2 regions of the Streptomyces sp. NPDC000983 genome follow, and region 2 is predicted to be linked to the other one. Evidence: predicted binding sites of a transcription regulator. Region 2 holds the regulator's gene; the other holds the start of a gene.
The links. Region 2 encodes HspR, which represses chaperone genes until heat shock. Its sites were predicted from a motif close to TTGAGNNNNNNNNNCTCAA; they were not measured.

Region 1: lon (endopeptidase La) is a predicted target of HspR. The motif match lies at 2,290-2,308, and genes of this name have one in related genera.

The regions. Positions count from the first base shown of each region.
Region 1 is NZ_JBEPBM010000003.1:141,329-153,076, forward strand. Features, by position in the region: gene lon (endopeptidase La) at 1-2,267, opposite strand, end outside; gene ABT296_RS04670 (sulfatase family protein) at 2,543-4,063, shown strand; gene ABT296_RS04675 (spermine/spermidine synthase domain-containing protein) at 4,182-4,859, shown strand; gene ABT296_RS04680 (response regulator transcription factor) at 5,004-5,744, shown strand; gene ABT296_RS04685 (sensor histidine kinase) at 5,741-6,844, shown strand; gene ABT296_RS04690 (multifunctional oxoglutarate decarboxylase/oxoglutarate dehydrogenase thiamine pyrophosphate-binding subunit/dihydrolipoyllysine-residue succinyltransferase subunit) at 7,127-10,873, shown strand; gene ABT296_RS04695 (DUF6104 family protein) at 10,961-11,143, shown strand; gene ABT296_RS04700 (hypothetical protein) at 11,390-11,748, opposite strand, start outside.
Region 2 is NZ_JBEPBM010000008.1:20,181-31,928, forward strand. Features, by position in the region: gene grpE (nucleotide exchange factor GrpE) at 1-257, shown strand, start outside; gene dnaJ (molecular chaperone DnaJ) at 291-1,475, shown strand; gene ABT296_RS11310 (heat shock protein transcriptional repressor HspR) at 1,482-1,931, shown strand; gene ABT296_RS11315 (fibronectin type III domain-containing protein) at 2,069-3,490, opposite strand; gene ABT296_RS11320 (substrate-binding domain-containing protein) at 3,789-4,898, shown strand; gene ABT296_RS11325 (helix-turn-helix transcriptional regulator) at 5,206-6,228, shown strand; gene ABT296_RS11330 (helix-turn-helix transcriptional regulator) at 6,240-7,244, opposite strand; gene ABT296_RS11335 (hypothetical protein) at 7,607-7,945, shown strand; gene ABT296_RS11340 (pyridoxamine 5'-phosphate oxidase family protein) at 8,097-8,507, opposite strand; gene clpB (ATP-dependent chaperone ClpB) at 8,627-11,224, shown strand; gene ABT296_RS11350 (hypothetical protein) at 11,279-11,748, opposite strand, start outside.

The DNA.
Region 1 (11,748 bases), on a different contig from region 2:
TTGGGGATGACGACGGTCGTGATCCCCGCCCGGTGCGCGGCGAGCAGCTTCTGCTTCACCCCGCCGATCGGCAGCACCCGTCCGGTCAGCGACACCTCGCCAGTCATCGCCACGTCCGTACGGACCTGACGTCCGCTCAGGAGCGAGGCGAGGGCGGTCGTCATCGTGACGCCCGCGCTCGGCCCGTCCTTGGGCACCGCGCCCGCCGGGAAGTGGATGTGCACACCCCGGTCCTTCAGGTCGGCGACGGGCAGTTCCAGTTCGGCGCCGTGCGAGCGCAGGAAGGACAGGGCGATCTGCGCGCTCTCCTTCATCACGTCACCGAGCTGGCCGGTCAGGGTCAGGCCCGCCGCGCCCGTCTCCGGGTCGGCCAGGGACGCCTCCACGAAGAGCACGTCCCCGCCGGCTCCGGTGACCGCGAGGCCGGTCGCCACGCCCGGTACCGCGGTGCGGCGCTCCGCCGGGTCCTGGGCGGACTCGGGCACATGGTGCGGGCGCCCGATGAGACCGCGCAGTTCCGCGTCGGTCACCGTGAACGGCAGCTGCCGCTCCCCCAGTTCGTGCTGGGCCGCGACCTTGCGCAGCAGGCGCGCGATGGAGCGCTCCAGGGTGCGTACGCCGGCCTCGCGGGTGTACTCACCGGCGAGCCTGCGCAGCGCGCCCTCGTCGATGACGACCTCGTCCGGGTTGAGGCCGGCCCGCTCCAGCTGGCGCGGGAGCAGGTGGTCGCGGGCGATGACGACCTTCTCGTCCTCGGTGTAGCCGTCCAGGCGGACCAGCTCCATCCGGTCGAGCAGGGCCTCCGGGATGGCTTCCAGGACGTTGGCGGTGGCGAGGAAGACCACGTCCGACAGGTCCAGCTCCACCTCCAGGTAGTGGTCGCGGAAGGTGTGGTTCTGCGCCGGGTCGAGGACCTCCAGCAGGGCGGCGGCGGGGTCGCCGCGGAAGTCGGAGCCGACCTTGTCGATCTCGTCGAGCAGGACGACCGGGTTCATCGAACCGGCCTCCTTGACGGCCCGTACGATCCGGCCGGGCAGCGCGCCGACGTAGGTGCGCCGGTGGCCGCGGATCTCCGCCTCGTCGCGGACGCCGCCGAGGGCGACGCGGACGAACTTGCGGCCCATCGCGTGGGCGACGGACTCCCCCAGCGAGGTCTTGCCGACGCCGGGCGGGCCGACCAGGGCCAGGACGGCACCGCCGCGCCGGCCGCCGACGACGCCGAGCCCGCGCTCGCCGCGCCGCTTGCGGACGGCCAGGTACTCGGTGATGCGCTCCTTCACGTCCTGCAGTCCGGCGTGCTCGGCGTCCAGGACCGCCTTGGCGCCCTGGATGTCGTACCGGTCCTCGGTCCGCTCGTTCCACGGGAGTTCGAGGACGGTGTCGAGCCAGGTGCGGATCCAGGAGCCCTCGGGCGACTGGTCGCTGGAGCGCTCCAGCTTCTCGACCTCCTTCAGGGCCGCCTCGCGGACCTTCTCGGGCAGGTCGGCGGCCTCGACGCGGGCGCGGTAGTCGTCGGACTCCTCGCCCTCCGCCTCGCCGTTCAGCTCGCGCAGCTCCTTGCGCACGGCCTCCAGCTGGCGGCGGAGCAGGAACTCGCGCTGCTGCTTGTCGACGCCTTCCTGGACGTCCTTGGCGATGGTCTCGGCGACGTCCTGCTCGGCGAGGTGGTCGCGGAGCTGCTGGGTGGCGAGCTTCAGCCGGGCGACCGGGTCGGCGGTCTCCAGCAGCTCCACCTTCTGTTCGGTGGTGAGGAAGGGCGAGTAGCCGGAGTTGTCGGCGAGCGCGGAGACGTCGTCGATGGCCTGGACGCGGTCCACGACCTGCCAGGCGCCGCGCTTGCGCAGCCAGGCGGTGGCGAGCGCCTTGTACTCCTTCACCAGGTCGGCGACCTGTCCGGGCAGCGGGTCGGGCGCGGTGTCCTCGATCCGGGTGCCCTCGACCCACAGGGCCGCGCCGGGCCCGGTCGTCCCGGCGCCGATCCGCACCCGGTCGCGGGCCCGGATCAGGGCGCCCGGGTCGCCGTCGGCGAGCCGGCCCACCTGCTCGACCGTGCCGAGCACTCCGGTGCTCGCGTACGCGCCGTCGATGCGCGGGACCAGCAGCACCCGTGGCTTTCCCGGCTGGGACCGGGCGGCGACCTGGGCGGCCTCCACGGCGGCCCGTACGTCGGCGTCGTTCAGGTCCAGCGGGACCACCATTCCGGGCAGCACGACCTCGTCGTCGAGCGGCAGCACAGGCAGGGTGAGCGGTGTGGACGTCGAAGCCATGATCTCCCCTTCGGCAGTCAAGTTGAGCTATGCCGACTCAATGCATGGCGGGGGCCGAATGTTCCCCGGTGCTCGTTCGCTGTGAGCGATCAACCTCGCCGGGCCCGCTGAACCGGCATTTCCCGGGCGGACCTCTTGATCCACCGATCGCAGGGTTCCCGTGCGCCTCCCGCAACACGGTTCACAGGAACCGGCCCCAGACTGCAAGCTCACTCACAGCTTGCGAGCCCCGGCCAGGGCGGACGCGCGGGCTTCCACGGGGACTCGGGGGCAGGATGAGCCAGGCACAGGCACGAGGGCCCGCCCGGCGCGCGCTGATCGCGGGCGGGGCGGTGGCCGCGGCGGGGGCCGCGGTGCCCCTGGCCGTCAACGCGGCGGACGGCGGCGGCGAGCCGTCCGCACCGGCGGGCGGGCCCACGCGGACCGCGTCCCCGGCGGCCGGCCGGCACCCACGGACCGCCGCCCCCGTGGCGAGCCGGCGCCCGCCCGCGAGCCGGCGCCCACGCTCCGACGACCGGCCCAACATCCTCCTGGTGCTCACCGACGACCAGCCCAAGGAGACCGACTGGGCGCTGGACCGTACGACGGACTGGCTCGGCGGCAACGGCACCACGTTCGGGCGGGCGCACGCCAACACCCCGCTGTGCGCGCCGTCGAGGGCCTCGGTGATGACCGGCCGGCACGCCCACCGGCACGGCGTCCTGGACACCCGTCACCCCTCTTACCTGGACCAGCGCACGACGGTGCAGCGCCGGCTGCGCGAGGCGGGCTACCGCACCGGCCTGTTCGGCAAGTACCTCAACTTCTGGCGCACCGGCGACCCGCCGCCCCACTTCGACGAGTGGCTGCTCCAGGAGCCGGTGCGCTATGTCGACGGCCACTACAACGACAACGGCACCGTCCGGAACATCCCCGGCTACAACACCACCGTCATCAAGGACCGCGCGCTGGCCTTCATCGACGCCTCCCGCCAGGACGACCGCCCCTGGTTCGCGTACGTGGCCACGCGCTCGGCCCACGAGGTGAACGTCCCCGAGCCGCGCTACGCCCGCACCCCGGTGCCCGAGTGGGAGGGCAGGCCGTCGGTCTTCGAGACGGGCAAGGACGACAAGCCGCCGTTCCTGCGGGCCGCCCGGCACACCTTCGCCGAGGGCCGGGACCTGCGCGCCGGCCAGTTGCGCACTCTGCTCTCGGTGGACGACGCGATGCACGACTTCCGCGCGAAGCTGCGCGCGCTCGGCCAGCTGGAGAACACGCTGGTGCTGTTCACCAGCGACCACGGCCTGTGCTGGGGCGACCACGGCTGGCTGCGCAAGTCGGTGCCGTACCGGCCCGCCCTGGAGGTGCCGTTCCGGCTGTCCTGGCCGGCCGGCGGACTCGGCGCGTTCCGCGACGACGACCGGCTCACCGGCCTGGTCGACATCGCCCCGACCTTCCTGGACGCGGCCGGCCTGCCGCCCGATCCCGGTCACGACGGCCACTCCCTGCTGGACCGGGACAACGACCGCGACCACCTGCTCGCCCAGTGGTGGTGGAACCAGCAGGACCCGCGGCCGATCCACAGCTGGCGCTCGCTCATCGGCAGGACGGAGCAGTACACGGAGTACCACCGCGTCCGCCTCGACCACGCCGGCCGCCCGACCCGGGGCGACGGGAAGGTGCTGTTCCGGGAGTACTACGACCTGCGCGCCGACCCGCACCAGCTCGACAACCGGCTGCACGGGGCGAGCCCCGCGGAGGAACGGCGGCTCGGCATCCCCGGGCTGGCGAAGCGGCTGACGGCGGCGGTGACCTGAGCGGTCCTGGGGCGCGGGCGGCGCGCCGACCGGCCCCCGGGCGCGGGCGGGGGCCGAAGCGGCGGGGCCCCTGGGAAACCCGCCGGTCCTCGATCACCGGACCTGCCAGGATGAGCGGATGCCCACTGCGTACGACATCCCCGAAGTCCTGGACCGTCGCGAAGGCCCGCACGGCGAGGTCGTGCTGCGGCGGCACGGGGAGCTGCTCCAGATCATCGCCAACGGGTGCTTCCTGATGGACACCTCCGACGGCCGCTCCGAGCGCCTCCTGGTCGACGCGGCCCGCGACACCCTCGACGGGCGCCGCCGGCCGGACCTGCTGATCGGCGGTCTCGGCGTGGGGTTCTCGCTCGCACACGCCGCGGCCGACCCCGTCTGGGGCCGGATCGCGGTCGTCGAACGGGAGCGGGCCATCATCGACTGGCACCGCGCGGGGCCCCTGCGCGACCTCACGGAACAGGCCCTGGCGGACCCGCGCGCGCAGATCCTGGAAGCGGATCTCGTCGAGTACGTCAATGAGACTTCCGACACGTTCGACGCGCTCTGCCTGGACATCGACAACGGCCCCGACTGGACCGTCACGGAGGGCAACGACGGCCTGTACTCGGCCGGTGGACTGGCAAGCTGCGCAAGGGTGTTGCGGCCCGGCGGGGTGCTGGCCGTGTGGTCCGCGCAGCCCTCCCCGGAATTCGAAGAAACCTTGCGGAATGCCGGTTTCCAACAGGTGCGTACCGAAGAGATCCCCGTTGCCCGGGGCGTTCCGGACGTCGTCCACCTCGCCGTCCGACCTGGATAGCCGAGCTGCGGTGACTCCCCGTACGCTGCTGCCTTGGCGCGGATCATTCAAGCGTCAATCGCAGGCCTGCGCGGGACGAGGGCGGGCATGCGGCACAAGACGGATCACCCCACGGATTCCGGAAAGCAACTTCAGGGGCGGGCGATGGAGCAGACACACACCTCCCACAACGGCGCGGCGGCGGCGACCCCGGGCGCACAGCGCCGGGTCCTGGTGGTCGAGGACGACCCGACCATCGTGGACGCCATCGCGGCCCGTCTGCGCGCCGAGGGATTCCTCGTGCAGACCGCGGGCGACGGACCGTCGGCCGTGGACACGGCGGAGGCATGGCAGCCCGACCTGCTGATCCTCGACATCATGCTGCCGGGCTTCGACGGCCTGGAGGTCTGCCGCCGGGTGCAGGCGGCGCGGCCGGTGCCGGTGCTGATGCTGACGGCGCGGGACGACGAGACCGACATGCTGGTCGGCCTCGGCGTGGGCGCCGACGACTACATGACCAAGCCGTTCTCGATGCGGGAGCTGGCGGCCCGCGTGCATGTGCTGCTGCGGCGGGTGGAGCGGGCCGCGATCGCGGCCTCGACCCCGCGCAGCGGCATCCTGCGCCTGGGCGAGCTGGAGATCGACCACGCCCAGCGCCGGGTCCGGGTGCGCAGCGAGGACGTCCACCTGACGCCCACCGAGTTCGATCTCCTGGTGTGCCTGGCCAACACCCCGCGCGCGGTGCTCTCCCGGGAGCAGCTGCTGGCGGAGGTCTGGGACTGGGCTGACGCCTCCGGCACCCGGACCGTCGACAGCCACATCAAGGCGCTGCGCCGGAAGATCGGCGCCGAGCGGATCCGCACGGTGCACGGCGTGGGCTACGCGCTGGAGACACCGACGCCATGAGCGACGGGCCGGCGCGAAGAGACCCCGGGGAGCCCTGGGGCGGCGTACGTCCGTTCTCGATCAAGACCAAGCTGGGCGCGCTGGTCGTCATCTCGGTCCTGATCACCACGGGTCTGTCGGTGATCGCCGTGCAGACCAAGACCGAGCTGCGCTTCATCACGGTCTTCTCGATGATCGCCACCCTGCTGATCACGCAGTTCGTGGCGCACTCGCTCACCGCGCCGGTGGACGAGATGAACGCGGTGGCCCGCTCCATCTCGCACGGCGACTACTCGCGCCGGGTGCGCGAGAACCGCCGGGACGAGCTGGGCGGCCTGGCCGAGGCGATCAACGTCATGGCCGACGAGCTGGAGGCGCAGGACCAGCAGCGCAAGGAGCTGGTCGCGAACGTCTCGCACGAGCTGCGCACCCCCATCGCGGGGCTGCGCGCGGTGCTGGAGAACATCGTCGACGGCGTCACCGAGGCCGACCCGGAGACCATGCGCACCGCGCTCAAACAGACGGAGCGCCTCGGCCGGCTGGTGGACACCCTGATGGACCTGTCCCGCCTCGACAACGGCGTCGTACCGCTGCGCAAGCGCCGTTTCGAGGTGTGGCCGTATCTGTCCGGCGTGCTGAAGGAGGCCAACATGGTGGCCTCCACGCGGGCGGGCATCGCCTCCGGCTCCGGCGGGCACACCCGCACCGACGTCCACCTGCACCTCGACGTCTCGCCGCCGGAGCTGACCGCGCACGCGGACCCCGAGCGCATCCACCAGGTCGTGGCGAATCTCATCGACAACGCGGTCAAGCACAGCCCGCCGCACGGCCGGGTCACCGTGAAGGCCCGGCGCGGGGACCGGCCGGAGTCGCTGGAGCTGGAGGTGCTGGACGAGGGGCCCGGTATCCCGAGGTCGCAGTGGCACCGGGTCTTCGAGCGGTTCAACCGGGGTGCCGTGTCCGCGCCGCACGGTCCGGGCAGTGACGGCGGCACGGGTCTGGGGCTCGCCATCGCCCGCTGGGCGGTCGATCTGCACGGGGGCCGGATCGGAGTGGCCGAATCCGAGCGGGGCTGCCGGATTCTTGTCACTCTTCCGGGACTGTCTTCCGCGTCCAATTGACGTAAGGTTCGATTCGGAGCCACAAGATCCACGGGCGTCGGTGCTGACGGACACGTGTGATCAGGCGAAGGCCCGCGCTTCTCATGCGCCTGGCCTGGTGCTACCCGTATCCCGGAACACTGGAACCTCGCTTGTTTCCCGCCATTTCCAAGCCCGAAACACGGTTTCCGATGTGACTTACGCGACGATGAACGGGCCCGGACTGACCTTCCCGGCCATGGGGGCGTAGCCTTTATTCCCGCTGTCCATCACCTTGTGAAGCGGAAGAGGGCGGTTGCCGCCGTGTCGCCACAGTCCCCCAGTAACTCGAGCATCTCGACCGACACCGACCAAGCGGGCAAGAATCCCGCTGCCGCGTTCGGTCCCAATGAGTGGCTCGTCGACGAGATCTATCAGCAGTACCTCCAGGACCCGAACTCGGTAGACCGAGCCTGGTGGGACTTCTTCGCCGACTACAAGCCGGGAGCCCCGGCCGCCACGGCCCCGGCGGCGCCCGCCGCGCCCGCCCCGGCCGTGGTCCCCGCCCCGGCGCCCGCCGCCCCGCAGCCGGCACCCGCCGCGGCCCCGGCTCCGGCCGCACCGGCCTCGGCCGCTCCGGCTCCGGCCAAGCCCGCCGCGGCCAAGCCGGCCGCGAAGGCCGCGCCCGCCGCCCCCGCCGCGGGCGGCCCCGAGCTGCTGACGCTGCGCGGCCCCGCCGCCGCGGTCGCGAAGAACATGAACGCCTCGCTGGAGGTGCCCACGGCCACGTCCGTGCGCGCGGTCCCGGTGAAGCTGCTCTTCGACAACCGCATCGTCATCAACAACCACCTCAAGCGGGCCCGGGGCGGGAAGATCTCCTTCACGCACCTGATCGGCTACGCGATGGTGCAGGCCATCAAGGCCATGCCGTCGATGAACTACTCCTTCGCGGAGAAGGACGGCAAGCCGACCCTGGTCAAGCCGGAGCACGTCAACTTCGGCCTCGCCATCGACCTGGTCAAGCCCAACGGCGACCGCCAGCTCGTGGTCGCGGGCATCAAGAAGGCCGAGACCCTGAACTTCTTCGAGTTCTGGCAGGCCTACGAGGACATCGTCCGCCGCGCCCGCGACGGCAAGCTGGGCATGGACGACTTCACCGGTGTGACGGTCTCCCTGACCAACCCCGGCGGCCTCGGCACCGTCCACTCGGTCCCGCGTCTGATGCCCGGCCAGTCGGTCATCATGGGCGTCGGCTCCATGGACTACCCCGCGGAGTTCCAGGGCACCTCCCAGGACACCCTGAACAAGCTCGGCATCTCGAAGGTCATGACGCTCACGTCGACCTACGACCACCGGGTCATCCAGGGCGCCGCCTCCGGCGAGTTCCTGCGCATCGTCGCCAACCTGCTGCTCGGCGAGAGCGGCTTCTACGACGACATCTTCGAGGCCCTGCGCATCCCCTACGAGCCGGTCCGCTGGCTCAAGGACATCGACGCGTCGCACGACGACGACGTCACCAAGGCCGCGCGCGTCTTCGAGCTGATCCACTCCTACCGGGTCCGCGGCCACGTCATGGCCGACACCGACCCGCTGGAGTACCGCCAGCGCAAGCACCCCGACCTGGACATCACCGAGCACGGCCTCACCCTGTGGGACCTGGAGCGGGAGTTCGCGGTCGGCGGCTTCGCCGGCAAGTCCCTGATGAAGCTGCGCGACATCCTCGGCGTGCTGCGCGACTCGTACTGCCGCACCACCGGCGTCGAGTTCATGCACATCCAGGACCCCAAGCAGCGCAAGTGGATCCAGGACCGCATCGAGCGTCCGCACACCAAGCCGGAGCGCGAGGAGCAGCTGCGCATCCTGCGCCGGCTGAACGCGGCGGAAGCCTTCGAGACCTTCCTGCAGACCAAGTACGTCGGCCAGAAGCGGTTCTCGCTGGAGGGCGGCGAGTCCGTCATCCCGCTGCTCGACGCGGTCATCGACTCCGCCGCCGAGTCGCGCCTGGACGAGGTCGTCATCGGCATGGCCCACCGCGGCCGGCTGAACGTGCTGGCGAACATCGTCGGCAAGTCGTACGCGCAGATCTTCCGCGAGTTCGAGGGCAACCTCGACCCGAAGTCGATGCACGGCTCCGGCGACGTGAAGTACCACCTGGGCGCCGAGGGCACCTTCACCGGCCTGGACGGCGAGCAGATCACGGTCTCGCTGGCCGCCAACCCCTCCCACCTGGAGGCGGTGGACCCGGTCCTGGAGGGCATCGCGCGTGCCAAGCAGGACATCATCAACAAGGGCGGCACGGACTTCACCGTCCTGCCGGTGGCGATCCACGGCGACGCGGCCTTCGCGGGCCAGGGCGTGGTGGCCGAGACCCTGAACATGTCGCAGCTGCGCGGCTACCGCACCGGCGGCACGGTCCACATCGTCATCAACAACCAGGTCGGCTTCACCGCGGCCCCCGAGTCCTCGCGTTCCTCGATGTACGCGACGGACGTGGCCCGCATGATCGAGGCCCCGATCTTCCACGTGAACGGCGACGACCCGGAGGCCGTGGTCCGCGTCGCGCGGCTCGCCTTCGAGTTCCGCCAGGCGTTCAACAAGGACGTGGTGATCGACCTCATCTGCTACCGCCGCCGCGGTCACAACGAGTCGGACAACCCGGCCTTCACCCAGCCGCTGATGTACGACCTGATCGACAAGAAGCGCTCGGTGCGCAAGCTCTACACCGAGTCCCTCATCGGTCGCGGCGACATCACCCTGGAAGAGGCCGAGCAGGCGCTCCAGGACTACCAGGGCCAGCTGGAGAAGGTCTTCACGGAGGTCCGCGAGGCCACCGCGCAGCCGGCCTCCGTGGAGCCCTCGGACCCGCAGGCCGAGTTCCCGGTCGCGGTGAACACCGCGGTCTCCGCGGAGGTCGTCAAGCGGATCGCCGAGTCCCAGGTCAACATCCCGGACAGCATCACCGTCCACCCGCGTCTGCTGCCGCAGCTCCAGCGCCGGGCGTCGATGGTCGAGGACGGCACGATCGACTGGGGCATGGGCGAGACCCTGGCCATCGGTTCGCTGCTCCTGGAGGGCGTCCCGGTCCGGCTCGCCGGCCAGGACTCCCAGCGCGGTACCTTCGGCCAGCGGCACGCGGTGATCATCGACCGTGAGACGGGCGACGAGTTCACCCCGCTGATGTACCTCTCCGAGGAGCAGGCGCGGCTGAACGTCTACAACTCCCTGCTCTCCGAGTACGCGGCGATGGGCTTCGAGTACGGCTACTCGCTGGCCCGCCCCGAGTCGCTGGTGATGTGGGAGGCGCAGTTCGGCGACTTCGTCAACGGCGCCCAGACGGTCGTGGACGAGTTCATCTCGTCGGCGGAGCAGAAGTGGGGCCAGACGTCCGGCGTCACCCTGCTCCTCCCGCACGGCTACGAGGGCCAGGGCCCGGACCACTCCTCGGCCCGCCCGGAGCGGTTCCTCCAGCTCTGCGCCCAGAACAACATGACGGTCGCGATGCCGACGTCGCCGTCGAACTACTTCCACCTCCTGCGCTGGCAGGTGCACAACCCGCACCACAAGCCGCTGGTCGTCTTCACCCCGAAGTCGATGCTGCGCCTGAAGGCCGCGGCGGCGAAGGCGGAGGAGTTCACCACGGGCCAGTTCCGCCCGGTCATCGGCGACGCCTCGGTCGACCCGGCGGCCGTGCGGAAGGTCGTCTTCTGCGCGGGCAAGGTCTACTACGACCTGGAGGCCGAGCGTCAGAAGCGCGGTGTCACGGACACGGCGATCATCCGCATCGAGCGCCTGTACCCGCTGCCGGGTGCCGAGCTCCAGGCCGAGATCGCCAAGTACCCGAACGCCGAGAAGTACCTGTGGGCCCAGGAGGAGCCGGCGAACCAGGGCGCGTGGCCGTTCATCGCCCTGAACCTCATCGACCACCTGGACCTGGCGGTCGGCGCGGACGTCCCGCACGGCGAGCGCCTGCGCCGCATCTCGCGGCCGCACGGGTCGTCCCCGGCGGTCGGTTCCGCGAAGCGGCACCAGGCCGAGCAGGAGCAGCTGGTGCGTGAGGTGTTCGAGGCGTAACCGCCCTCGCAAGCCGTACGCGGCCGGGCCGCACCCCTCTCGTGGGGGGTGCGGCCCGGCCGTTTTCGCGCACTTATCCTTGACGGCATGTACTTCACGGACCGTGGCATCGAAGAGCTGGAGAAGCGGCGCGGCGAGGAGGAGGTCACCTTCGAGTGGCTCGCGGAGCAGCTGCGCACCTTCGTCGACCTGAACCCGGACTTCGAGGTTCCGGTGGAGCGGCTGGCGACGTGGCTGGCCCGGCTGGACGACGACGAGGACGACGAGTAGCGGTCCGGCGGCGAGCCGGGGTCAGCGGTCCTTGTGAGGGCGCCTCCGCGGAGGCGCCCTTCGGTGTTTCCGGCGGGGGCCTGGTGGGCCGGGGCAGCAGGCGCGCGGTCGGACGGGTCGGGGCTCGCGGGCGGGCCACTCGCGGGGGCCGGGCGTGCGGGCGGGCCACTCGCGGGGGCCGGGCGTGCGGGCGGGCTTCTCGCGGGGGCGGGCCTTTCGCGGGGGCGTGCCGCTCCTGCGGGAGAGTCAGTCGCGCGGGCGGGTCACGTCGTACGCCAGTCCGAGCGCGCCGTGGGCGAGCAGCAGCGCGCCCGCCGTGAGCCAGCCGCCGCTGCGGTGGCGCAGGCCCCAGAGCGCGAGCGGGAGCCCCGCCGCCACCTGGGTCAGGGCGAGGGCGCGGGCCTTGGGCGTGCCCGCCCAGGGGAGCCAGGGGCCGAGCCGGCTCACGTCGACGGCGTCCAGTTCCGCGCGGACCGTCTCGCGCCAGCCGCCCGGCCACTCGACGGGGCGGACGCCGGGTTCGGCCCGCGCCGACTCACGGAGGCGGCCGGCGGACTCGCCGGGGACGAGGCCCGCGGGCAGGGCGACGCCCGCGCGCGTGAGGA
Region 2 (11,748 bases):
AGCAGTTCGGCAAGGAGGGCGAGCCCTTCGACCCGACGATCCACGAGGCCCTGATGCACAGCTACGCGCCGGACGTCACCGAGACGACCTGCGTCGCGATCCTCCAGCCGGGGTACCGCATCGGCGAGCGCACCATCCGCCCCGCGCGGGTGGCCGTCGCCGAGCCGCAGCCCGGCGCCCAGACCGTCAAGGCGGACTCCCCGGAAACCGCGGAGGCGGGCGACGACAAGGAGAGCGGTGGCCCGGACGAGGGCTGAGCTTGAACCGATGAGGAAGGAGGGACGTCGAGGATGAGCACCAAGGACTTCATCGAGAAGGACTTCTACAAGGTCCTCGGCGTCCCCAAGGACGCCACCGAGGCCGAGATCAAGAAGGCGTACCGGAAGCTCGCCCGCGAGTTCCACCCGGACGCCAACAAGGGCAACGCCAAGGCCGAGGAGCGCTTCAAGGAGATCTCCGAGGCGAACGACGTCCTCGGCGACCCCAAGAAGCGCAAGGAGTACGACGAGGCTCGCGCCCTGTTCGGCAACGGCGGGTTCCGCCCGGGGCCGGGCGCGGGCGGCGGCAACTTCAACTTCGACCTGGGCGACCTCTTCGGAGGCGGCGCCCAGGGCGGCGGCGCGCAGGGTGCCGGCGGCTTCGGCGGCGGACTCGGTGACGTCTTCGGGGGCCTGTTCAACCGGGGTGGCTCCGGCACCGGCCGGGTGCAGCCGCGGCGCGGGCAGGACATCGACACCGAGGTCACGCTCTCCTTCACCGAGGCCATCGAGGGGGCGACCGTGCCCCTGCGGATGTCCTCGCAGTCCCCGTGCAAGGCGTGTTCGGGCACCGGCGACAAGAACGGCAACCCCCGGGTCTGCCCGACCTGCGTCGGCACCGGACAGGTCGCCCGGGGCTCGGGCGGCGGCTTCTCGCTGACCGACCCCTGCCCGGACTGCAAGGGCCGCGGCCTGATCGCCGAGGACGCCTGCGAGATCTGCAAGGGCAGCGGCCGGGCCAAGTCCTCGCGGACCATGCAGGTGCGCATCCCGGCCGGGGTCAGCGACAACCAGCGCATCCGGCTGCGGGGCAAGGGCGCGCCCGGCGAGCGGGGCGGCCCCTCCGGCGACCTGTACGTCACGGTCCATGTGGACGCGCACCCGGTGTTCGGCCGCAAGGAGGACAACCTCACGGTGACCGTCCCGGTGACGTTCGCCGAGGCGGCGCTCGGCGGGGAGGTCAGGGTGCCCACCCTGGGCGGCCCGCCGGTCACCCTCAAGCTGCCCCCCGGCACCCCCAACGGCCGTACCATGCGCGCCCGCGGCAAGGGCGCGGTCCGCAAGGACGGCACCCGGGGCGATCTGCTCGTCACGGTCGAGGTGAGTGTTCCGAAGGACGTGACGGGGAAGGCTCGTGAAGCGCTGGAGGCGTATCGCGAGGCGACCGCGGGTGAGGACCCGCGGGCGGAGCTGTTCCAGGCCGCGAAGGGAGCTTGATGCCAGATGGAAGGCCGTCGACGCAATCCGTATGAACTGACCGAGGAGACCCCGGTCTACGTCATCTCGGTGGCGGCCCAGCTCTCCGGCCTGCACCCGCAGACGCTGCGCCAGTACGACCGGCTGGGCCTGGTCTCCCCGGACCGCACCGCGGGCCGGGGCCGGCGGTACTCGGCCCGCGACATCGAACTGCTGCGCACCGTCCAGCAGTTGTCGCAGGACGAGGGCATCAACCTGGCCGGCATCAAGCGGATCATCGAACTGGAGAACCAGGTCGCCGCCCTCCAGGGCAGGGTGGCCGACCTCCAGTCGGCGCTCGACGGCGCGGCGGCCGCGATGCAGCAGCGGGAAGCGGCGGTCCACGCCTCGTACCGCCGCGACCTGGTCCCGTACCAGGAGGTCCAGCAGACCAGCGCACTGGTCGTCTGGCGCCCGAAGAGGCAGCAGGGCGACTGACGCCGGATCAAGTCACGCAAGGGGCCGCGGGTTTCACACCCGCGGCCCCTTCGTCGTGCCGTGCCACGTCTCGCTCTGGTGAAGCGATCCAGTGGTTGGGGAAGCCGGGCCCGTTTCGCCGGGCCCGGCTTCTGCGGTCACCGCGTCAGGTCCAGCTCCGTCGCGACGACGACCTGGGCCTCGCCGGTCATCTCGAAGGTGTGGTTCCAGGAGGAGTCGACGGCGTCGACGATGAAGCAGCTCTCCTCGCCGTCCGGCTCGGTCCGGTATGCGTACGAGGTGGTGTCGGCGCTGACGTAGTAGCCGGCGGAGAGGGAGCACACCCGCTCCTCCTCGTCGCCCCACAGCTCGCCCCGGCGGACGACGTAACGTGCGATGTCCTCGGCCGGGCTGGGGTCCCAGGTGACGTGGAAGCCGTACTCGGTCGGGGTGACCTCGACGCCGGTCACCGGGGGCGGCGGGGTCTCGTCGCGGCGCTTGCCACTGACGGCGGCGGAGCGGGCGGACTCGTTGCCGGCCGTGTCGAGGGCGGTCACCCGGTAGTAGTAGGTGGTGTCCTGCACGGCCGTGGTGTCCGTGTGGGAGTCCCCGGTGGAGGTGCCGACCCGGGTGTACGTCCCGTCCGCGCTCGCGGACCGGTACACGCGGTAGGAGGCGGCGCCCTCGACGGTGCCCCAGGTGACCCACAGCCCGTCCCCGACGGACGCGGTGCGCAGGGAGCCGGGGACGGCGGGGGCCGTCCGGTCGGCGGTGGTGACCGCCGGTGCGGCCGTTCCGGGGGACTCGTTGCCGGCCCTGTCGTAGGCGCGGACGGAGTACTCGTAGGCGGCGCCGGTCACCGGGAGGGTGGCGTCCGTGTACGAGGTGGAGGTCGTCGTGGCGAGGGGCGTGGCCGGGTACGAGCCGCCCTTCGCCCGCCGGTAGACGCGGTACCCGGCGAGGTCCATCTCCGCGTTCTTCGCCCAGGTGAGCTTCGCCCTGCCGGTCGCCCGGTCGTAGGAGACGGTGGCGCCCGCCGGCGTGAGCGGATCGACCGCGTCCACGGACGCGGAAGTGCGCGGTGAATAGCCGAATGTGACCTTGGCACTGCCCGTCCAGTTGACGTAGTCGACGCGCAGGGTGTGCTTGCCCCTGGGGATGGTCACGTTGACGGTCTTGGAGACGGTCGACGAGCCGTTGGTCCACAGGCTGATCTTCCGGGCGTCGGCCGTGCCGGGGTCCAGGTAGACCCGGACGCCGTCCAGGCCGGACGCGCTGAGGGTGAAGGGGCCGCCGGAGCCGAAGTCGCGGGTGACGCTCCAGCGCACGCCGAAGTTGTTCGCGGGCAGCCCCGAGGCGGGCGCGCCGGTGCCCCAGTTCTGGTCGACGACGCTGTCGCAGTCGGTCCGCTTCGGGGTGCCGGAGAAGGTGGTGTTCGCGTAGAACGTCCGCTTGAACACCGGGGAGGAGCAGGTGACCGCGGCGGCCGCGGGGGTCGCGGCGGCGGTGAGGGTCGCGGCCGCGGTGACGAGCACGACCGACGCGGCGGCCGCCGCGGTCGTGCGTCTGGCTGGGTTCATTCGGTCCTCTGAGTCGTGAGCGAACAGCTGAGCGAAGGCTGTCGTGATCACGACGCACAGGTGTGCGCATTGGTTGTACGGAAAGTGGACTCCGGCTCTCCGGAGGGGGCGGTGGAGAGTCCGTAACGGGTGTTTGGAGGCGATTCCGCCATACCTTCACAACTCAAGCGGAGCGTGGCGTTGCGGGTTCGTTAAGTGATTCCGCTTGACGCTGGGGGGTGCCGCCGCGTTGGCTTTTCAGTCACCTGGGTCGTAATGCTGCGCCCGCGTCCGGAAGGCACCAGAAGTGAGTTCCCCAATGCGTCGTATCGCCATATCCGTGGCCGCGTCCTCGATGACCCTTTCGCTGTCCGCCTGTGGCGCCCTCGGTGTGTCGGGGGACAGCGCCGACGCGAGCCCGACCAAGGGCGACGACATCACGGTGGGTCTGCTGCTGCCGGAGACGGCCAACACGCGGTACGACAAGTTCGACCACCCGATCATCCGGGCCAAGGTCGCCGAGCTCACCGACAACAAGGGCCAGGTCGTCTACTCCAACGCGGACGCCGACGCCGGTGAGCAGAGCAAGCAGATGCAGAAGATGATCGACGACAAGGTCGACGTCATCCTGCTGGACGCCGTGGACTCCAAGGCCATCGCGACCGACGTGGAGAAGGCCAAGGAGGCCGGCATCCCGGTCATCGCCTACGACCGCCTCGCCGAGGGCCCGATCGACGCGTACATCTCCTTCGACAACGAGCTGGTCGGCGAGGTGCAGGGCCGGTCGCTGATGGCCGCGCTCGGCGGTGACGTCGACACCTCGACGAAGATCGTCATGATGAACGGCTCGCCGACCGACCCCAACGCCAAGCAGTTCAAGGCGGGCGCGCTCTCCGAGCTCAACGGCCAGGTGACGATCGCCAAGACCTACGACACCACGGACTGGAAGCCGGAGAACGCCACGGCCAACATGACCGAGGCGATCAACGAGATCGGCGCGTCCAACATCGCGGCCGTCTACTCCGCCAACGACGGCATGGCCGCCGGTGTCATCAAGGCCCTGGAGGCCGCGGGCGTCACCGAGCTGCCCCCGATCACCGGCCAGGACGCCGAACTCGACGCCGTGCAGCGGATCGTCACCGGCGAGCAGTACATGAGCGTCTACAAGTCCTACCCCGAGGAGGCGGAGGCGGCGGCCGAGATGGCCGTGGCCAAGGTCCAGGGCAAGGACATCAAGTTCGACTCCCTGACGGCGGACCGGGTCGACAGCCCCACCGCCAAGGACATCCCCTCCCAGCTCGTCCCCGTGGTCGCGCTGACCCGGGAGAACATCATCGACACCGTTGTCAACGACGGCATCTACAAGATCTCCGAGATCTGCGCCGCCAAGTACGAGGCGTCCTGCGACGAGATCGGCCTCAAGGAGTAGCCGATCCGCCCCACGCGTCAGTGCCCCGACCGGACCGCCGGCCGGGGCACTTCGTCGTGCCCGCAGGGGGTGTCGGCCGCCGTTCCTCTTGGCCCGAGGAGGCGCCGCCGAAGCGGTGAGCGACGTCGTCCGCTTGCGGAGCCGGCGGGTGGGGCGGGGCCGCGGGAGCCGGGGGCGTGTTGCACCGGCGGGCCCCTCCGCGCATAGTTGCCGTGCGGAAGTCACGGGCGTCGCCCGTGGACGCGGGCGCAGGGATCGAACACCGCGGCATCGTGTGCGGTGAGGACGGGGCAGCCAGGGGTGGGCGATGGCCGGGCACGGGACGGACGGGCATCCACACGGCGCTGACCGGCTGTGCGAGGCCGGGGACCGGGTGTACTCCAGGGCCGTACGGCGGGGCCGGGTGCTCCGGGCGGACGCGGACGCGGTGCCCTGCCTGCTGGAGCTGGCCCTGCTGCACCCGGACCCGGACGACATGGACTGGCTGGTGCCGACCTCCCCGCAGGAGGTCATGACCCGGCTGCTGCGCGGGGTCTACGACGAGGTCAGCGCGAGCCAGCACCGGATGGGCTCGGCGGTCGCGGCCTTCGAGTGGTACGCGGGCCTGGGCCCGCAGCCGCACGGCGCCCCGGGCGAGGGCGCGGCGATCCGGGTCCTGGACGGGCTCTCCCGCATCCAGGCCGCCATGGACCAGGCGACCGCCGCCTGCACCACGGAGGTGCTCACCGTCCAGCCGGGCGGCATCCGCCCCGAGCACGAGCTGACGGAGGGCCTGCACCGGGCGACGGCCCTCCGGGGGCGCGGGGTCCGGATGCGCGACCTGTACACCCATGTCGCCCGGCACGGGCAGGGGCTGCTCAACTACCTGGAGCTGATGGGCGACGCGGTCCAGGCGCGGACCCTGGAGGAGGTCATCGACCGGCTCATCCTCTTCGACCGCACGGTGGCCTTCATCCCCGCCAACGCCGACCGCACCCTGGCCCTGGAGCTGCGCCACCCGGCGCTGGTGCAGTACCTGGTGACGGTCTTCGAGCGGCTGTGGCGGCTGGCGATCCCGCTCACCGCGCCGCTGCCCGAGACCGGCATCGAGGGCATCTCCTACCGGGAGCGGTCCATCGCCGCGCTGCTCGCCGAGGGGCACCAGGACGCGGTGATCGCCGAACGCCTCGGCATCAGCGTCCGCACCTGCCGCGCCCATATCGCCCGGCTCTCGGAGACGCTCGGCGCGGCCAGCCGTACCCAGCTGGGCGTCCGTATCGCCCAGGCCGGCCTCGACGGGCCGCCCCGGTCGTTCACCCTGCCCGGTCAGGAGGCCCCGACCGCCCCCTGAGCCGGGGCCGTTCAGGGGTCGAGGTCCCCCGACGGCAGCGGTTCGTCGGACTGCAGGATGCCCGACCGGGCTATCAGGAAGCCCAGTTGGGCGCGGCTGCCGCTGCCGAGGGCGGTCGCGAGTTTGGCGATGTGCGCGCGGCAGGTGCGCACGTTCATCCCCAGGCGCCGGGCGATCGCCTCGTCGACGTAGCCGTCGACCAGGAGCTTGGCGATGGAGTGCTGGATGTCCGTGATGCCGTCGGGAGCGGTCTCGTAGGGGGCGCCGGCGCTCAGCGGGACGGCGCGGCCCCACATGAACTCGAAGACCTTGATCAGGTAGCGGACCAGCCCGGGATGACGCAGTTCGAGCGCGATCTCCCCGTCGTCGCGGGTGGGGATGAAGGCCACGGTCTCGTCGCAGATGATGAGGCGCTCGACGAGTTCGTCGATCGTGCGGTACTCCACCTTGCCGTCGGTGAACTGGGCGACGTAGGCCAGTGTCTCGGGGCTGTAGCGTGCAGGATGTTGATACAGGGTCCGGATGCGGCAGCCCCGCTCGATCAGCGGCCGGTCGCGTTCCAGGGCCTTGGTGAGGGTACGTTCCATACGGCGGCGGCTCGGCTGGACGGTGAGCATCTCGTGCTTGCACTGGGAGGTGGCGAGGTCGAGGGCCACGTTGATGCGTTCGAGGCCCTCCAGCACGGTGATGGCGTGCGTCGGGGCCGCCGACTGGGCGCTGAGGGCCATGAACGGCTCGAACGCCTCGGTGAGGCTGACGGAGAGCCGTCTGCGCTCGGCTATCTCCCGCTCCAGCGGGTTGAGCCGCTGGGCCAGGGCGACCGACGGGGGCAGCGGGCGGAGCCAGTTGGGGTCGTCAGGATCCGGGTGGAGCAGCGCGGACTCCATCAGGCAGGGAGCCGGTTCCGCGTCGGAGCGCGCGATCCGTCCCATGCGCAGGGCGGTGGCATAAAGACGGCCACCTTCCTCGCACAGGTCGGTCTCGGCGTGGGGATGCGTAGTGTTGGTCGGATTCATCCTGAAATCTCCACCCCCCAGGGTCCTGAACATGCAGGAACATGATGCACCGATCGTGTGGCCATGACGTGCCTGAATGAGCCATCGTCGTAGTCGACGGGGGAGAGGTGACCTTCAGTGAGGACGAAGCCGACCATGCAGAACACGATGCTTCGCTCGGCGCTCGCCGCTGCCTTCTCCGCTGTTGTGGCTCTCGGGGTGCTGAGCGGCCTCTCGGCGACGAAGGGCGACGCGCTCGGGGACAGTAGCTGGCGTTCGGGAACTGTGGCCGCCCCCGGGGACAGCAGTTGGGCGATCGTTGCGTCCGAGAGCCCGGCCGACAGTTCGTGGGGTACGGACGACAGCAGTTGGAGCGCTCCGGCATGACGACCCCACCCGACGACCGCTCCTTCCGTCGCGAAATGGCCACCGCCTACCGCTCCGGCTGGCACTTCATCGATCTGGTCACCGCCATCCCCCACTCCGGTGACTCGCTGATGGTGACCGTCTTCGGAGAACCGGTAGTCGTCACCCGGGACGAGGACGAGGACGTGCGGGCCTACCGGTGCCTGCGGCGGCCCCGCGGTGCGCCACAGCCGGTGCGATGTGCCATTCGCTACGGAATGATCTTTGTGAACCTGGATCAGCGGGACCACCAGCAGCTGGTGGAACCGGAGGTCTCGGCCACCCCGACCATCTCAGCCACCCCCCGCAGTGCCTGACGCGATTCCCCCGTCGTAACAGATCGCTCAGGTGCTTCCCCCCGCAGCGGCGTCACCGTGACCTGAACACGGTGACGCCGCTGCAGTTTCACCGGGTACATCCGGGTATCCGCAGGCCCGCTCGCTGGCCGAAAACCATCGGTCCCACGGTTCAGCCCCGCCCCATGGCCCGCGTCAGTTCGATCTCGATCACCACGCGCGCGGGGTTCGGCGAGGGTTGCCGTTCGTAGCGCTCGGCGTACCGCCGCACCGCCTCCGCGACCCGCTCCGGTTCGGTGCGCACCCGCGCCACCCCCTCCAGCGTCGCCCAGCGCTTACCGGCCATCTGGCACACCGCGACCCGGGCCCCCTCGGGCCCGGCGGCCAGGATGTTGCGCACCTTCCGGCTCGACCCGTTGGTGATCACCCGCGCCAGCCGCGCCTCGGGGTCGTAGGTGACCCCCACCGGCACCACGTGCGGGCTGCCGTCCGGGCGCGGGGTGGTCAGGGTGCACAGATGCCGTTCCCGCCAGAAGGTGAGGAAGGGCTCGTCGGGGGTGCCGGGGTCCACGGAGTAGCTCATGGGCCGGAACTTAGTCGCCGGAACCGCCCCGGCACCTACTTGAGTGGAATAGACTCAACTTTGTGTACGTTGCTTGAGTCAGCGTGGATGAGGGCTGCCGACAGGAGGAGAACGCACCAGTGGACGCAGAGCTGACCAACCGGAGCCGGGACGCCATCAACGCGGCGAGCAACCGGGCCGTGACCGAGGGCCATCCGGACCTCACCCCCGCCCACCTGCTGCTGGCCCTGCTCCAGGGGCGCGAGAACGAGAACATCACCGACCTGCTGGCGGGCGTCGAGGCCGACCAGGCCGCCGTCCGCGCGGGCGCCGAGAAGGTGCTCGCATCGCTGCCCAGCGTGACCGGGTCGACGGTCGCGCCGCCGCAGCCCAACCGCGAACTGCTCCAGGTGATCGCCGAGGCGCAGGCGAAGGCCCGGGAGCTCGGCGACGAGTACCTCTCCACCGAGCACCTGCTGATCGGGACCGCGGCGAAGGGCGGCCCGGCCGGCGACGTACTCTCCGCACAGGGCGCCACCGCGAAGAAGCTGCTGGAGGCGTTCCGCAAGGCGAGGGGAGGACGTCGGGTGACCACAGCCGACCCGGAGGGCCAGTACAAGGCCCTGGAGAAGTTCGGCACCGACTTCACGGCCGCCGCCCGCGAGGGCCGGCTCGACCCGGTCATCGGCCGGGACCAGGAGATCCGCCGGGTCGTCCAGGTGCTGTCGCGCCGTACGAAGAACAACCCGGTGCTGATCGGCGAGCCCGGCGTCGGCAAGACCGCCGTCGTCGAGGGGCTCGCCCAGCGGATCGTGAAGGGGGACGTGCCCGAGTCGCTGAAGGAGAAGCGGCTGGTGGCGCTGGACCTCGGCGCGATGGTCGCCGGGGCCAAGTACCGCGGCGAGTTCGAGGAGCGGCTCAAGACGGTCCTGGCGGAGATCAAGGACTCCGACGGGCAGATCATCACCTTCATCGACGAGCTGCACACCGTCGTGGGCGCCGGCGCCGGCGGGGACTCCTCGATGGACGCGGGCAACATGCTCAAGCCGATGCTCGCCCGCGGTGAGCTGCGCATGGTCGGCGCCACCACCCTCGACGAGTACCGCGAGCGGATCGAGAAGGACCCCGCCCTGGAGCGGCGCTTCCAGCAGGTGCTGGTGGCCGAGCCCACGGTCGAGGACACCATCGCGATCCTGCGCGGGCTCAAGGGCCGCTACGAGGCCCACCACAAGGTGCAGATCGCGGACAGCGCGCTGGTCGCCGCCGCCACCCTCTCCGACCGGTACATCACCTCCCGCTTCCTGCCCGACAAGGCCATCGACCTGGTCGACGAGGCGGCCTCCCGGCTCCGGATGGAGATCGACTCCTCGCCCGTCGAGATCGACGAACTCCAGCGCTCCGTCGACCGGTTGAAGATGGAGGAGCTGGCCCTCAGCAGGGAGACCGACGCCGCCTCCCGCGAGCGCCTGGAGCGGCTGCGCCGCGACCTCGCCGACCGGGAGGAGGAGCTGCGCGGCCTCAACGCCCGCTGGGAGAAGGAGAAGCAGTCCCTCAACCGGGTCGGCGAGCTGAAGGAGAAGCTCGACGGGCTGCGCGGCCAGGCCGAACGGGCCCAGCGCGACGGCGACTTCGACACCGCCAGCAAGCTCCTCTACGGCGAGATCCCGGGCATGGAACGGGACCTGGAGGAAGCCTCCCGGGCCGAGGAGGAGGCCGCCGTGGACACCATGGTCAAGGAGGAGGTCGGCGCCGACGACATCGCCGACACGGTGGCCGCCTGGACCGGCATCCCGGCCGGGCGCCTGCTGGAGGGCGAGACGCAGAAGCTGCTGCGCATGGAGGAGGAGCTGGGGCGGCGGCTGATCGGCCAGCCGGAGGCGGTGCGGGCGGTCTCGGACGCGGTGCGCCGCACCCGCGCGGGCATCGCCGACCCCGACCGGCCCACCGGGTCCTTCCTCTTCCTCGGCCCGACCGGCGTCGGCAAGACGGAGCTGGCCAAGGCGCTGGCCGACTTCCTCTTCGACGACGAGCGGGCCATGATCCGCATCGACATGTCGGAGTACGGCGAGAAGCACAGCGTGGCCCGTCTGGTCGGCGCGCCCCCCGGCTACGTCGGCTACGAGGAGGGCGGCCAGCTGACCGAGGCGGTGCGCAGGCGCCCGTACTCGGTGGTGCTGCTGGACGAGGTGGAGAAGGCGCACCCGGAGGTCTTCGACGTCCTGCTCCAGGTGCTGGACGACGGCAGGCTGACCGACGGCCAGGGCCGCACGGTCGACTTCCGGAACACGATCCTGGTGCTCACCTCGAACCTGGGCAGCCAGTACCTCGTCGACCCCCTCACCAGCGAGGAGGAGAAGAAGCAGCAGGTCCTGGAGGTGGTCCGCACCGCCTTCAAGCCGGAGTTCCTCAACCGGCTCGACGACCTGGTGGTCTTCTCGGCGCTGTCCAAGGACGAGCTGGGCCGCATCGCCCGCCTCCAGATCGACCGGCTGGCCAAGCGCCTCGCGGAGCGCCGCCTCGCCCTGGAGGTCACCGACGCGGCCCTGGCCTGGCTGGCCGAGGAGGGCAACGATCCGGCCTACGGCGCCCGGCCGCTGCGCCGGCTGGTCCAGACGGCCATCGGCGACCGGCTGGCCAGGGAGATCCTGGCGGGCGAGGTCAAGGACGGCGACACGGTCCGCGTCGACGTCTTCGGCGACGGCCTGATCGTGGGCTCGGCGACCGGCAAGACGCTGTAGCGCCGCCTGCGTACGACGGCCCGCCCCAGGAAGGTTCGGGGCGGGCCGTCGGCGTCACATCGTGTACGCGGAGAAGTGCACCAGCGCGGTCGTGGCGTCCTCGTTCACCACATTGACCTGCACCACATGGGCGCCCGCGTCGGGATGCCCCGCGGGGTCCTCGGCGGTCAGGCACAGATCCGCCTCCCACACCCCGCAGCCCCCCGTCTCGGGCGTCGGCGCGAACGGGTACGACATTTCCAGCCACTGAGCCACATCGGCCCGGGGCATCCGGAAGTGGGCGCTGTAGTGGAGGTCCTGGAAGCCCTGTCCCTCGCAGGCCCCGACCACCTCGGCGCCGCCCGGCAGCTCGGCCCCGCCGAAGTGCAGGACGTCCGCGCAGGGCACCGGCTCGGGGCCGCCGCCGAGCGGGTCGTCGCTCACCGCCCACAGCAGACCCAGGACGACGACCCCCGCCAGCGCCAGCCCCGGCAGCAGCAGGATCGCGGCGACGATCCCCCACCGCGTCCGCCCCCGCGCCCCCT